4 regions of the Paenibacillus sp. J22TS3 genome follow, and region 1 is predicted to be linked to each of the others. Evidence: predicted binding sites of a transcription regulator. Region 1 holds the regulator's gene; each other region holds the start of a gene.
The links. Region 1 encodes Rex, which represses fermentation and respiration genes when NADH is low (regulators of the CRP and FNR family bind a similar motif). Its sites were predicted from a motif close to TTGTGAAATATTTCACAA; they were not measured.

Region 1 (3,172 bases):
TCATCCGCAAGGGTGAGCGGATGATGAATGAGCTGAAGGATGATGATGACAGCTATGGGTCAGAGAGCTTGCTTACGGACATCAGCGGTCTATTTAAGGACTTGGTGGCCGAGCGGGACAATATCCGCTCATTCATGAAGCTGGACAACGAAGAGACCGTGTATTGGATCGAAGGCAACGGACATTACCGCAGCCGTTCTCTGCAGATTTACGCGGTGCCAGTTGAAGTTAGCCAACAGCTGAAGGAATATTTCTTTGACAAAAAGAAAAGTGTTATTATGACCTCGGCAACGCTGTCCGTGGACAAATCATTCCAGTACATGATTGAACAGCTGGGACTTCAGGAAGCTTCGGATCAGCATCGGCTGCTTACTTCCATGCTTCCTTCCCCGTTTAAATACCGGGAGCAGGCACTGCTTGTCATTCCAAGAGACTTCCCTAGTGTTAAGGGGAGTGTTGGTGATGACTACTTTGTCAGCACATTGGTGAGCTCGCTCGCTGATGCGGCGGTAGCGACACAGGGCCGTATGTTGGTCCTGTTTACCTCGTACCGGATGCTGCGCCAGGTCTACGATCCGTTGAAGGAGGCGCTTGGCGCGCAAGGCATTACTGTGATCGGACAAGGCGTGGACAGCGGCAATCGCACCAAGCTAACCCGCAGATTCCAAGGTCAGCAGGCCTCCGTACTGCTGGGAACAAGCAGCTTCTGGGAAGGGGTGGATATCCCGGGAGATGCGCTGACAAGCCTGGCGATCGTCCGGCTGCCCTTCCAGCCGCCGAATCATCCGCTGGTGGAGGCAAAGAGTGAGCGGCTTCAGCGGCAGAAGAAGAATCCGTTCATGAAGCTGTCCGTTCCGCAGGCGGTGATCCGGTTCAAGCAGGGCTTCGGACGGCTGGTCCGCTCCTCACAGGACCGCGGAATTGTGATTGTTTATGATACGCGGATTCTTGAGTCCTACTATGGGAAGTACTTCCTGTATTCTTTGCCGGGGCCAAAGATGGAGCATATGCCCACACAGCAAATGGTGTCCCGAATATCAGAATGGCTAGGCACCGGCGATTGACCGGACTCATTAGATTTAGGGGGAAATAGAGATGAAATCGGAGAAAATATCGGACGCGGTTGTGCGCAGATTGCCTGTATATCTGCGCTTTCTGAATGAGCTTAGCCTGCGGGAGGTTGCGACCGTTTCTTCACAGGAGCTTGGACAAAAGCTGGATCTGAATCCGGCACAAATCCGCAAGGATTTGGCATATTTCGGTGACTTTGGCCGTAAGGGAATCGGCTATGATGTTTCATATCTGATTGAGAAGATCCGCCAAATCCTGAATTTGGATCAGCAGATTAACGTGGCCCTTGTTGGGGCAGGTAATCTGGGCCAAGCCTTGTCGAACTACAATACGTATTTGAAAGATAACATGAAGATTGTGGCCCTCTTTGATGCTTCCGAGCACAAGATTGGCCAAAAAATCAACTCATTGACAGTGCAGCCGATTGAGGAATTGGGAGAGACGGTCAAGAGGCTGAATATCCGGATTGGGATTATTACAGTACCCGATATTGAGGCGCAGCGGGTTGCTGATCAGCTGATCAGCGCCGGAATAGAAGCCATACTTAACTTCGCCCCGACTATTCTGAAGGTGCCTGCCGGGGTACGTCTGCATGCGGCGGATTTCACTACCGATCTGCTCAGCTTGGCTTATTATTTGGAGGATGGAAAGGAAGACGAGTGGAATGAGTCGTAAATGGTTGATCAAGAACGGAACCTTTGTGGTATTGGAGCCGGGGCAATCCGTGATCAAGGGATATATGCTGATCGAGGATGATGTAATTAAATATGTTGGAGAGAGTTGCCCGGAAGGTGAAGAGGAGACAGAAGCTTTTGACGGAAGCGGCCTGCTTTTTTCTCCAGGATTGATCAACACCCATGGCCATGCGGCAATGTCCCTGCTGAGGGGTTATGGTGATGATATGGAACTCCAAACGTGGCTTCAAGAGAAGATGTGGCCTATGGAGGCCAAGTTTACATCTAACGATGTATACTGGGGAACATCCCTGTCTGTATTGGAGATGCTCAAAGGCGGAACCACGACCTTCCTGGACATGTACGACCACATGGACCAGGTGGCCAAGGTGGTGCAGGAATCCGGAATGCGCGCGGTGCTCATGCGCGGAGCTATAGGGCTGTGTCCAGAAGACGTGCAGCAGATGAAGCTGGAGGAGGCGGTACAGTTCGCCAAAGACTGGCATGGACAGGCCGATGGCAGAATCACTACCATGATGTCGCCGCACTCCCCTTACACATGTCCTCCGGCATTTATTGAGAAGTTTGTCCAGGCGGCACATGATCTGGACCTGCCGCTGCATACGCATATGTCGGAGACGGCTGCGGAAGTTCAGCAGAACATCAACGATTATGGGACACGTCCTGCCATCCATTTGGAGAAACTTGGATTTTTCTCCCGTCCATCCATTGTAGCCCATGGCGTTCATCTTACCGACGAAGAGATTGAAATCCTGGCCAGAAACAAGGTGGCCGTCTCCCATAACCCGGGAAGCAATCTTAAGCTGGCAAGCGGTGTAGCGCGTGTAATGGATCTTCAGAAGGCTGGTGTGGTCGTTTCTTTGGGTACCGATGGAGCAGCCAGCAATAATAACTTGGATATGTTTGAAGAGGTGAGGCTCGCCGCGTTGATTCATAAAGGCGTATCAGGTGATCCGACTGCGGTGCCTGCGGATGAGGCGCTCAAGATGGGCACCATTTATGGCGCACAGTCCGTCTATCTTCAGAACACTGGCCGTCTTGCCGCTGGCATGAAAGCAGATTTCATTGCTTTGGATACAGATCAAGCGCATTTTGTTCCATATACAGATTTCATTTCCCACATGGTCTACTCTGCAGGGCCGAAGGATGTTAAGCACGTGTGGGTGAACGGGGCGCAAGTCGTGAAGAATGGAAGCTGCATCACAATGGATGAAGAGCGGATTCGCCGGGAAGCTCAAGCATGTTTTGAAGGACTGCTCTCCCGTTAAGCGGAGACTTCTGGCCAGAAAGGAAGTGAAGGCTTGAAGAAAAAGACGAAATGGATTCTGCTCTCCATTCTCATTGTGCTTGTAGTTCTGTTCGGGATACAGCGTTATTATGTATATACCATGAGTGATTACTGGGCA
Region 2 (3,172 bases), 100 kb from region 1:
TCGCCATAATTTCACCATCCATTTTTTTACTATTATCGTAACACAAAGGGCTGCAAAAGCTAAGGAGGACAATAGGCTGATTTCTTACAAATCTATGATAATCTTGCGTTTTGTATCTTCGCCTGGGCATCATCTCCAAAGCGTCGGGCGAGTTCATCGGAGATTGAAGTTCTTAATGCAGTGGCGCTGGAGCGCAACCTTCCCTCTATAAAGGTGATCCAAAAATGCGGGTTCAGCTTTAACAGTCTGGTAGAATTGGACGGTGAGAGCTACCAATGGTATACACTCCGCAGGGCGGATTGGATGAATAGAGGCGAATGTAATACTGCCTTAGTCTAACTGGGCTAACACAAAAATCCGGTGCCGATTCAAATAGAATCGCAGCACCGGATTATTTGTGCGCCCAGCTCTTAGGACAGAGCCAGCATGGTCTTCATATCTTCCTCAGCAGTTGTGATCAGCTTCAAGCCAAACATATCCACGAGCACATCTAGTACGCCTTGAGAAATGAACTCAGGCGGTTTCGGTCCAATGCGGATGTCCTGGATACCGAGGCTGAAAAGACCCAACAGAATGGCCACAGCCTTCTGTTCGAACCAGGACAGCACGATGCTAACCGGCAGTTCATTCACGCTGCAGCCGAAAGCATCGGCCAAGGCAAGGGCTATCTTCACAGTTGAACCTGAGTTATTGCACTGCCCAAGATCGATATAACGTGGAATACCAGTATTCCCAACAGTTCCATAATCGACATCGTTAAAACGGAATTTACCACAGGAAGTCGTCAAGATCACAGTGTCATTTGGCAGCGAAGTTGCCAGCTCTCTGTAATATTCCCCACCCTTACCTGGTGCATCACAGCCTGCGATGACGAAGAACCGGCGGATATGTCCGTCTTTGACCGCCTGGATGATCTCAGGCGCAAGCCCGATCACCGTCTCGTGATGATAACCCGTAGTAAGAACCTGCTCGGAAACCACATCTGCCGCAGGCAGGGCAAGCGCCCGCTCGATCAACGGGGAGAAGTCGTCATTAGCAATTTTCTGAACTCCTTCCAGCCCTGCGACTTCATACGAGAAGAAGCGGTCAGCATAGGTGCCTTTAATTGGCATCACACAGTTCGTAGTGGCTAGTATCGCTCCTGGGAACTGCTCAAACAGCCTGCGCTGGTCGTACCACGCTTTACCGATATTGCCTTTTAGATGTGCATATTTCTTAAGTGCGGGATAGCCGTGAGCGGGCAGCATTTCCGAGTGGGTATAGATGTTAATACCCTTTCCTTCGGTCTGCTTCAGAAGCTCCTCCAGCGCATACAAATTATGTCCGGTCACTACGATGCATTTGCCCTCAATCTTATTCTGGCTGACAGTAATCGGCTGTGGAATACCGAATCGCTCGGTATGCGCGCGGTCAAGCACATCCATAATCCGCACTGCGGCATTTCCCACCTTCATAGCCATTTCCAGGTGCTCTTGCGTGTTGAAGTTGGAGTTAGTTAACGTCATATACAAGGCCTCGTGAGTAATCCGGTCGACTTCCGGATCGCTGTACCCGAGCTGCCGAGCATGCGTCGCGTAGGCCGCAATTCCTTTTAAAGCAAAAATGATCGTGTCCTGCAAGCTTGCAATCGTCTCATTCTTGCCACATACGCCGACTACAGTGCAGCCGCCATCTGGTGTCTGCTCACACTGATAACAAAACATATCAATATCCCCCCATTTCAGATAATTGCTTCATGTTGAGTTCAGCGTAACAGAGCCTCAGACCTCAAGTTGTGACATTTAGCACACAGGAAAAGAACATTATTTGGAGACAAATTCCCAAGGCTTTGTGTTGATTCCAGTCAAGGAATTGATTGGTATACTACTCACTTTTTGTTCATTTCTTTTAATTGCTCCTGTGCTTCTAATCTCGTTTCGTTATATTTATCGCCTTCTGTCAGCTTAATTACTTCTTGCAGCAGCTTTATTTTTTTAGATTTATTACTAGCTCCAATTGCTCCTCCAGCATAAAAGAATAAGTTAGGATAGTTAACCTTCTTATTTTCAAAAGCCGCTATTATAAGCATATTAAGACACCTTTCTCTAGAATTTTTAATATCCTGTTCAATTACATAATCTCTGGGAATCGGGTATCCAGCTTTTTCAAACAAAGTCAGATCGTTTGATACATCGGTTTTATTTAAAGAGAAATTTAATGGTGTTTTATAAATAGATATATTTTTATATTGAGAATAATTTTTCAAAACTAGGCTGATGGATTGATCCAACTGCTTCTTTGTTGACTCATGTTCTGATGACAATGTATCAAACACTTTTTTTAACTTCTGAATACCGTCAGCATCTCCAAGATCACTTTTCATATATTCTTCGATGCCCCTCAGATACCTCATATTCACATTCGCATCTCCCAACAATTCCGACAACAAAATTACCGTTTTTAGTACCTGTGCCCGGTAACTGTGTTTGGTATTCGGAAAGTCGGCGATCGTTAAGTCCAAGTATTTTTAGCCAATTTGGTGTTTTTCACATTCATTTGCTCAACCGCTTTTATGTAAGGCACAACATATTCTGCTTCGGCTTTTACTAGCTCTACATTTACTGGTGCTTGCTTGTAGCTCATTTGCTTCGTAAGTTGTACTGTGGATTTCTCAGCATTCCCTGTACTGATATTCGACTTAGCTTCACGATTTGACGTAGAGCACCCCGTTAATACTATTGAACCAACCGCTATGTAAGTCAACAATCTAGACAATTTAGTCATATCAATCTCTCCTACCAAAGAAATAGTTCCTCTAGACCATACTAACACGCGTACACTTAGAATAATATGGGTTTATTTCCTCATCCATCAGAAGAAACCCCTTGTGCCAATTTCAAGGGGCTTCATCGTGCAATTCTATTAATGCTCACTCATTCAAATAAGTAGTCACCCTGTTCTGTATCACCTTGGCCACTTCCTCTGCTGACTTCTGACCGGAGAAGAAAGATCTGGATTCATCACTAACAATCATCATAACTTTAACCTCGGCCCCCTTAGCGTTATCAACCGAATTAATAATCGTTTTGAACTTCGCAAACTCACTGTCCGGCACATTGGCTGTTTTGCCGGTTGGGAGCTTGAACGATCCATTCTTTACTTGTTCCTGAACTTCGTCCAGCCTCTTCTCGTT
Region 3 (3,172 bases), on a different contig from region 1:
GCACTTCCACCGCTGGCTCCGAACAGAACCCAGCTCCGGCGAACAAGGTATCCTCACGGTGTGATGCCGGTGAGTCCTCTTCCGAGATCACCGCTGCAATTCCACCCTGGGCATATCTCGTATTGCTCTCCATTAGTCCCTTTTTCGTAATCACAACAACCTGGCGGTCCGCACTTGCCTTAATCGCCGTGAACAGTCCAGCGATTCCTGTTCCAATCACAAGTACATCGGTTTGTTGTGAAGGGAGCTCTCCCAGATCAAAATCCACTAAATATTTCGGTATCATGTCATTCACCTGTCTTAAGGGCAAGAGAGTAGCGCATGCTACTTAACTTGTAACATGCGCTCTAAGGATGCTCTGGCTTTGTCTGCAACAGCCGGTGGTACATAAATCTGCGGCTGCATCGTCTCCAGACATTTCACCAATTTCTTCAAATTATTCACTTTCATATTTGGGCATACCAAGAATTTCGTTGCGAAATAGAACTCTTTATCCGGACTGTCCAGTCTGAGCTGATACCCTGTGCCATCTTCCGTTCCCACAATAAATTGTTTGCAGTCAGACTGTTTGCAGTAGTCTAAAATCGCTGTAGTGCTTCCAACAAAGTCGCCCATCTCAACCACTTCGGGGCGGCATTCCGGATGAACCACAAACTGGGCTTCCGGATATTTCGCCTTCATCTCAACGACGTCCTTCACGGTAAGCATATCATGGGTGTTGCAATAACCTTCCCAGATAATCATCTTTTTGTCTGTGTGCTGCTGCACATAGTGCCCCAGGTTCTTGTCCGGCACCCAGATGATTTCATCGGCATCAACAGAGTTTATTACCTTGACTGCATTAGAAGAAGTACAGCAAATGTCAGTCTCTGCTTTAATCTCCGCAGACGAGTTAATATAAGTGACGACCTTGGCATTTGGATGCTGGGCCTTGACTTTTCTAAGACCGTCCACATTGACCATATCCGCCATCGGGCAGCCAGCGCGCTCGTCAGGAATTAGAACCGTCTTGTTCGGAGCCAGGATTTTAGCACTTTCCCCCATGAAATGAACGCCGCAGAACACAATAACCTCCGCATCCGTCTGTGCGGCTTTCTGTGCAAGCAAAAAAGAGTCTCCGCGGAAATCGGCGACCTCCTGAATCTCATCTCTCTGATAGTAATGAGCCAAAATAATGGCGTTTCTCTCTTTCTTCAATTGAACCAGCCGTTCGCGCAGCTCACGGTTCTGCTCCGCTTTGCGTTCCAAAGCTAATGCCTCCACCAGACATCCTCCCTTGTATCTACAGCAATACGAATTTTTAGAATCATAGTTATAAAGGTGAACCGATGCACGCATTTTGCTAATTTCAAGACTTATAACTATTGTCTGATCCCCTGTCAAAAACTTTGTGCATTGTTTAACAATTAATTTACACAACGTTAGTTCTGCTGTCAATCAGCCGCAATCGTCAAAAAAACCGGAAAACACTAAGTGTTTTCCGGTTTGCTTCCTAGAATGCTGTTTGTAGACAGATGTCAGCTTTACGGTAGTTGCAAATTATACAGTAGGGTTGCCACCCGTGTTCCCGTTGCCGTCTTCGTCCTTAGACTGCGGACTAGCAGGGGCATCGGGTGCATCTTTGACCGTTCCCTGTGGAGTATCGACAGGATGGTCTCCACGGATGTCGTTCGCTGAACTTCCCGGCACATCGTTAGGAATGTCCCCACCCGGTACTGGCGGCTGGGCCTCCTCATCTCTGGCCTGAATGCGAACATTGACATCACCGATCGTATCTACAATCGGAGAGCCCGATTCCGAGGAACCGCTGTCTTCCCCATCTGCATCCGGTGTAAGCTTGCCTGTCTCGATCAATTGCTTGATCTGATCCAGTTCAAGAGTTTCCACCTCAAGAAGGGTTTCGGCAATTAGATGAACCTCTTTGGAATATTTCATCAGGAGCTGTTTACAACGTTCATAACTTTCATTGATGAAACGCTGCATTTCCTGATCGATCTCATAAGCAATCGCATCACTGTAGTTCTGTTCATGCCCGATATCACGGCCCAGGAATACCTGGCCTTGAGAAGTCCCGAACTGCATAGGACCCAGCTTCTCACTCATACCGTACTCCACAATCATACTGCGCACGATACTGGTCGCCTGCTGGAAGTCGCTGTATGCCCCGGTTCCAATTTCACCAATGAACAGTTCTTCGGATACACGGCCGCCAAGGAGGCCTGTAACTTTATCAAGAAGCTCTTGCTTTGTTACCAGCATACGGTCTTCCTTCGGCATCATGATTACATATCCGCCGGCACGACCGCGTGGAATGATCGTTACCTTATGGACCATATCCGCGTGTTCGAGGAAATAACCGACGATCGTATGACCAGCTTCGTGGAAAGCCACAATCCGCTTCTCGCGTTCGCTGATCACCCGGCTGCGCTTCTCTGTTCCGACAATAACGCGGTCAATCGCTTCATCCACTTCACGCATGGAGATATCCTTGCGATTACGGCGGGCTGCAAGCAGTGCCGCTTCGTTCAGCAGGTTCTCCAGATCTGCACCGGTGAACCCGGTGGTACGTTTCGCAATAACATCCAGACGGACATCTTTGGTCAGTGGTTTGTTGCGTGCATGTACTTTAAGTACAGCTTCACGGCCCTTCACATCCGGACGGTCCACTGTAATCTGACGGTCGAAACGGCCCGGACGAAGGAGCGCCGGGTCAAGAATATCCGCACGGTTCGTTGCAGCCACGATAATAATGCCTTCGTTGCCACCGAAACCATCCATCTCTACGAGCAATTGGTTGAGCGTCTGCTCACGCTCGTCATGTCCGCCGCCGAGTCCGGCGCCGCGCTGACGTCCCACTGCATCAATCTCGTCAATAAAGATGATACATGGTGCATTCTTCTTCGCGTTCTCGAACAAATCACGTACACGGGATGCACCGACACCGACAAACATCTCCACGAAGTCAGAACCGGAGATGCTGAAGAACGGAACACCCGCTTCACCTGCTACCGCACGGGCAAGCAGGGTCTTACCTGTACCTGGAGGACCCACAAGGAGAACCCCTTTAGGAATGCGGGCACCCACAGCTGCGAATTTGCGCGGATCCTTGAGGAACTCAACCACTTCCACAAGCTCCTGCTTCTCTTCGTCGGCGCCAGCTACGTCTTCGAAA
Region 4 (3,172 bases), on a different contig from region 1:
GTTCATGTCAGCAACATCGCCCGGAAGGATGATACGATCGTCTACCCTAACTTTTCGGATGGGGCAGCGGCCGTGATTTTGGAGAAGACGGAGCTTCCAGGCGGATTTATTGATGCCAATTACAAGACGGATTCCAAGCTTGGGAATACCGTAATGTTCCCGGCGGCTGGTATGTCGGCGATGTTTCGTGACGGGGTGGCGGAAGCAGACAAGCGGCTGCGGTTCGATCCACATGATGTGAGTTACTTTTCGGACGAGTGGAAGAATCTGATCACTCTGCTCCTGGGGCGTAACGGAATGCTGGCCACGGATGTCGATCACTGGATCTTCTCCCAATTCTCACGGCCGGAGATTGAGGAGACGCTGGAGAAGATGCATATCGAGTTGGACAAGTACACCTTTGTGGGTGACCGTTACGGATACACGGGAGTTACCAGCCCTGTCTTTGCCCTTGAAGATGCGCTCAGAACAGGCCGGGTCTCCGCAGGAGATAAGGTAGTTCTGTGTTCTGTAGGAATTGGCTATACGATGTCTTCACTTTTATATCAATTATAACGATATAGGTATTGAGAGAAATATTAACCATTTGGAGGGACCATAGGATGTTTGTATTTGAGAAGAAGCAGGCGGAAAAGGCGTTGGCAATTACTGTAAGTGGATTTATGAAACCGGATGAGGCTGAGGCTTTTCTAAAAGAATACAATGAGCACATTAACTCGATTAATCCGGCAGAATACACACTGATTATTGACTCAACGAACCTGGCCGTATCCAAACAGGACATGCTACCTGTCCTGGAGGGCTGCTTCAAGCTGTATATGTCCAACGGATTTAAGAAAATCATGATGGTCAACCCATCTTCCGTGGTTGCGAAGAACCAAATGCAGAAGCTGGCAGAGACCATTGCTTACACAGGAATCTTCGTGGATACGCTGGAAGAAGCATACAGTCACAATTAATTCCGAGCCTAGGGCGGCTACCGTCCATGGTTGTTGCGGCCTGCTCTGCCCGAGCAGGTCGTTTATTGTTGTTCCACTTCGAATAAAGGTTGCCAAAGACGCATAGGTTTTGAGGAACAGGGGAACCTAGAGCTTAAAGAACTTTAGGGTCAGGATTCCGGTTATTTCTTAGGACGTTTTTGAATTAGCCTGGAGGCGCCTGTAGCCACCAAGTAGATGCCCGCGACAGTGAACAGGGTTCCAATCCACCGGTACTCCTGGAGAAAAGGAACCAGGGTGAACAGGACAAGTGCCAAAAGAAAACGGAGAATAATCTCTTGTTTCATCGTATTTGTGTCTCCTTTCCCTAAAATGTCGCTCAAAGGCGATTGCTGTGAATCAAGCCCGATTTATCACATAAATCTTTGATTATTATGAACAAATTGTAGCATGATGTGCAAATTTTCACCTATTTTTAAAATTTCTTTTTCAGTTCTTGGATAAAAGGTGTAATATAAGAGTATAGAGTTCCGTTTCGGCCTGTTTGAAGCTTCTACAAGAACGTTAAGACAGGATTGCTTATCTATTGCCCAGCCTAATGAAGCGGTCTGGTGTTATAGGAAAGTTATTTCAGGTATTTATTAAATAACGGACTGCTATACAGTTGAACCTAGTGTGTGGATCTGATCCAGACCCTAGTTTGCGCTGTATAATTCAACGTAAAGGAGGAAGTTCCAAATGTCACAAACTTCTAATCAACAAGAGACATCAGCTGCTGAAGAGGCAGTTGCTTCTCAAGCGGTACCTTCTGAAGCTGGTAAAGAGCTGCTCGATCAGCTTATGAAGCCGGAGGTTCAGCAATCCCTTCTGGTGCTGGTAGACCAGCTGCCAAAGCTCACTGAGATGATGGGCGCCCTGACAACAGCTTATGATTTCGCTCAAAGCATCGCTAAGGATCCAGTATTCGTGAACGATCTTAAACATGGATTCTCCGAGTTTGCCACTCCGGTAGTAAGCAAGGTTAAAGGTGTCGCTGCTGCAGCGATTGAAGCAAATGACCGTGCACAAGCCGATAATTCGACTATCGGTGTATTTGGCCTGCTCAAAATCCTGAAAGATCCGAACGTACAGAAATCGCTGCGTTTCACTCAAGCTTTCTTGGATACGCTGAGTGAGCGTCAAAAAGGACAACGTTAATTTCAGAATAAACACAATTCAGAACGGAGGATGGATATGTCGAAGCAAATTTTGATTCTGGGCGGCGGCTACGGCGGATTGCTGAGCGCATTGACTGCACGTAAGTACCTGAATGCGAATGAGGCCAATATTACCGTTGTTAACCGTTACCCTACCCACCAGATTATTACCGAACTTCACCGCCTTGCTGCCGGGAACCTTCACGAGAAGGCCGTTGCGCTTCCACTTGATAAACTGCTGAAAGGCAAGAACGTGAACTTGGTGATTGATACAGTTCAGACTATTAAGCCGGACGATAAGCAGGTTGTGCTCGGCAATGGAAACACGTTAAGATATGATGCCCTGGTTATTGCCCTGGGAAGTGAAACAGCTTTCTTCGGTATCCCGGGTCTTCAGGAATACAGCTTCACGCTGAAATCCGTAGACGATGCCAACCGCATCCGTGCTCATGTTGAAGAGAGATTGAACGCCTACAAGCAGTCCAAGAACAAGGCGGATGCTACGTTTGTTATCGGCGGCGGCGGACTTACCGGCGTTGAGCTTGTTGGTGAATTTGCGGATGAGCTTCCGGAAATGTGCCGTCAAAAAGGCATCGACTTCAACGAGATCTCCCTCTACTGTGTGGAAGCAGGTCCATCGATTCTGGCTGGATTCCCGCCAGAGCTGGTTGAGCGTGCTACAACCAGTCTGGAGAAGCGTGGCGTTGAATTTGTGACCGGAGTGCCGATCACTGAAATGAAGCCAACTTCCGTTATCCTGAAGGATGGACGTTCCATCGATACTTCCACTTTGATATGGACTGGCGGCGTTCAAGGAAATTCCGTGGTTGCGAACTGCGGTATTGAAGTTAACCGCGGCCGAGCTTCTGTAACAGAATCTCTGCAATCCACTTCCCACAAAGATGTATTCATCGCGGGAGACAGTGCGGTTGTAATTCCTAGCGAAGGCGCACGCCCTTATCCGCCAACTGCCCAACTGGCATGGCAGATGGGGGAGACGATCGGTTACAATCTGTCTGCTATGATCAAGGGCGCTCC

Region 2: the regulator Rex is predicted to act here: its motif matches at 1,773-1,790, upstream of hcp (hydroxylamine reductase).
Region 3: the regulator Rex is predicted to act here: its motif matches at 1,389-1,406, upstream of nadA (quinolinate synthase NadA).
Region 4: the regulator Rex is predicted to act here: its motif matches at 1,392-1,409, upstream of KJS63_RS11360 (DUF1641 domain-containing protein).

Annotation. Positions count from the first base shown of each region.
Region 1 is NZ_BOSF01000001.1:370,839-374,010, reverse strand. It holds gene dinG (ATP-dependent DNA helicase DinG) at 1-1,064, shown strand, start outside; gene KJS63_RS01680 (redox-sensing transcriptional repressor Rex) at 1,096-1,746, shown strand; gene KJS63_RS01675 (amidohydrolase) at 1,736-3,034, shown strand; gene KJS63_RS01670 (cell wall elongation regulator TseB-like domain-containing protein) at 3,068-3,172, shown strand, end outside.
Region 2 is NZ_BOSF01000001.1:268,373-271,544, forward strand. It holds gene KJS63_RS01225 (ClbS/DfsB family four-helix bundle protein) at 1-7, opposite strand, end outside; gene hcp (hydroxylamine reductase) at 411-1,703, opposite strand; gene KJS63_RS01235 (hypothetical protein) at 1,868-2,362, opposite strand; gene KJS63_RS01240 (hypothetical protein) at 2,491-2,763, opposite strand; gene KJS63_RS01245 (ABC transporter substrate-binding protein) at 2,909-3,172, opposite strand, start outside.
Region 3 is NZ_BOSF01000014.1:15,692-18,863, forward strand. It holds gene nadB (L-aspartate oxidase) at 1-286, opposite strand, end outside; gene nadA (quinolinate synthase NadA) at 325-1,263, opposite strand; gene ftsH (ATP-dependent zinc metalloprotease FtsH) at 1,540-3,172, opposite strand, start outside.
Region 4 is NZ_BOSF01000003.1:369,304-372,475, reverse strand. It holds gene KJS63_RS11375 (ketoacyl-ACP synthase III) at 1-555, shown strand, start outside; gene KJS63_RS11370 (hypothetical protein) at 603-959, shown strand; gene KJS63_RS11365 (hypothetical protein) at 1,121-1,285, opposite strand; gene KJS63_RS11360 (DUF1641 domain-containing protein) at 1,677-2,135, shown strand; gene KJS63_RS11355 (NAD(P)/FAD-dependent oxidoreductase) at 2,172-3,172, shown strand, end outside.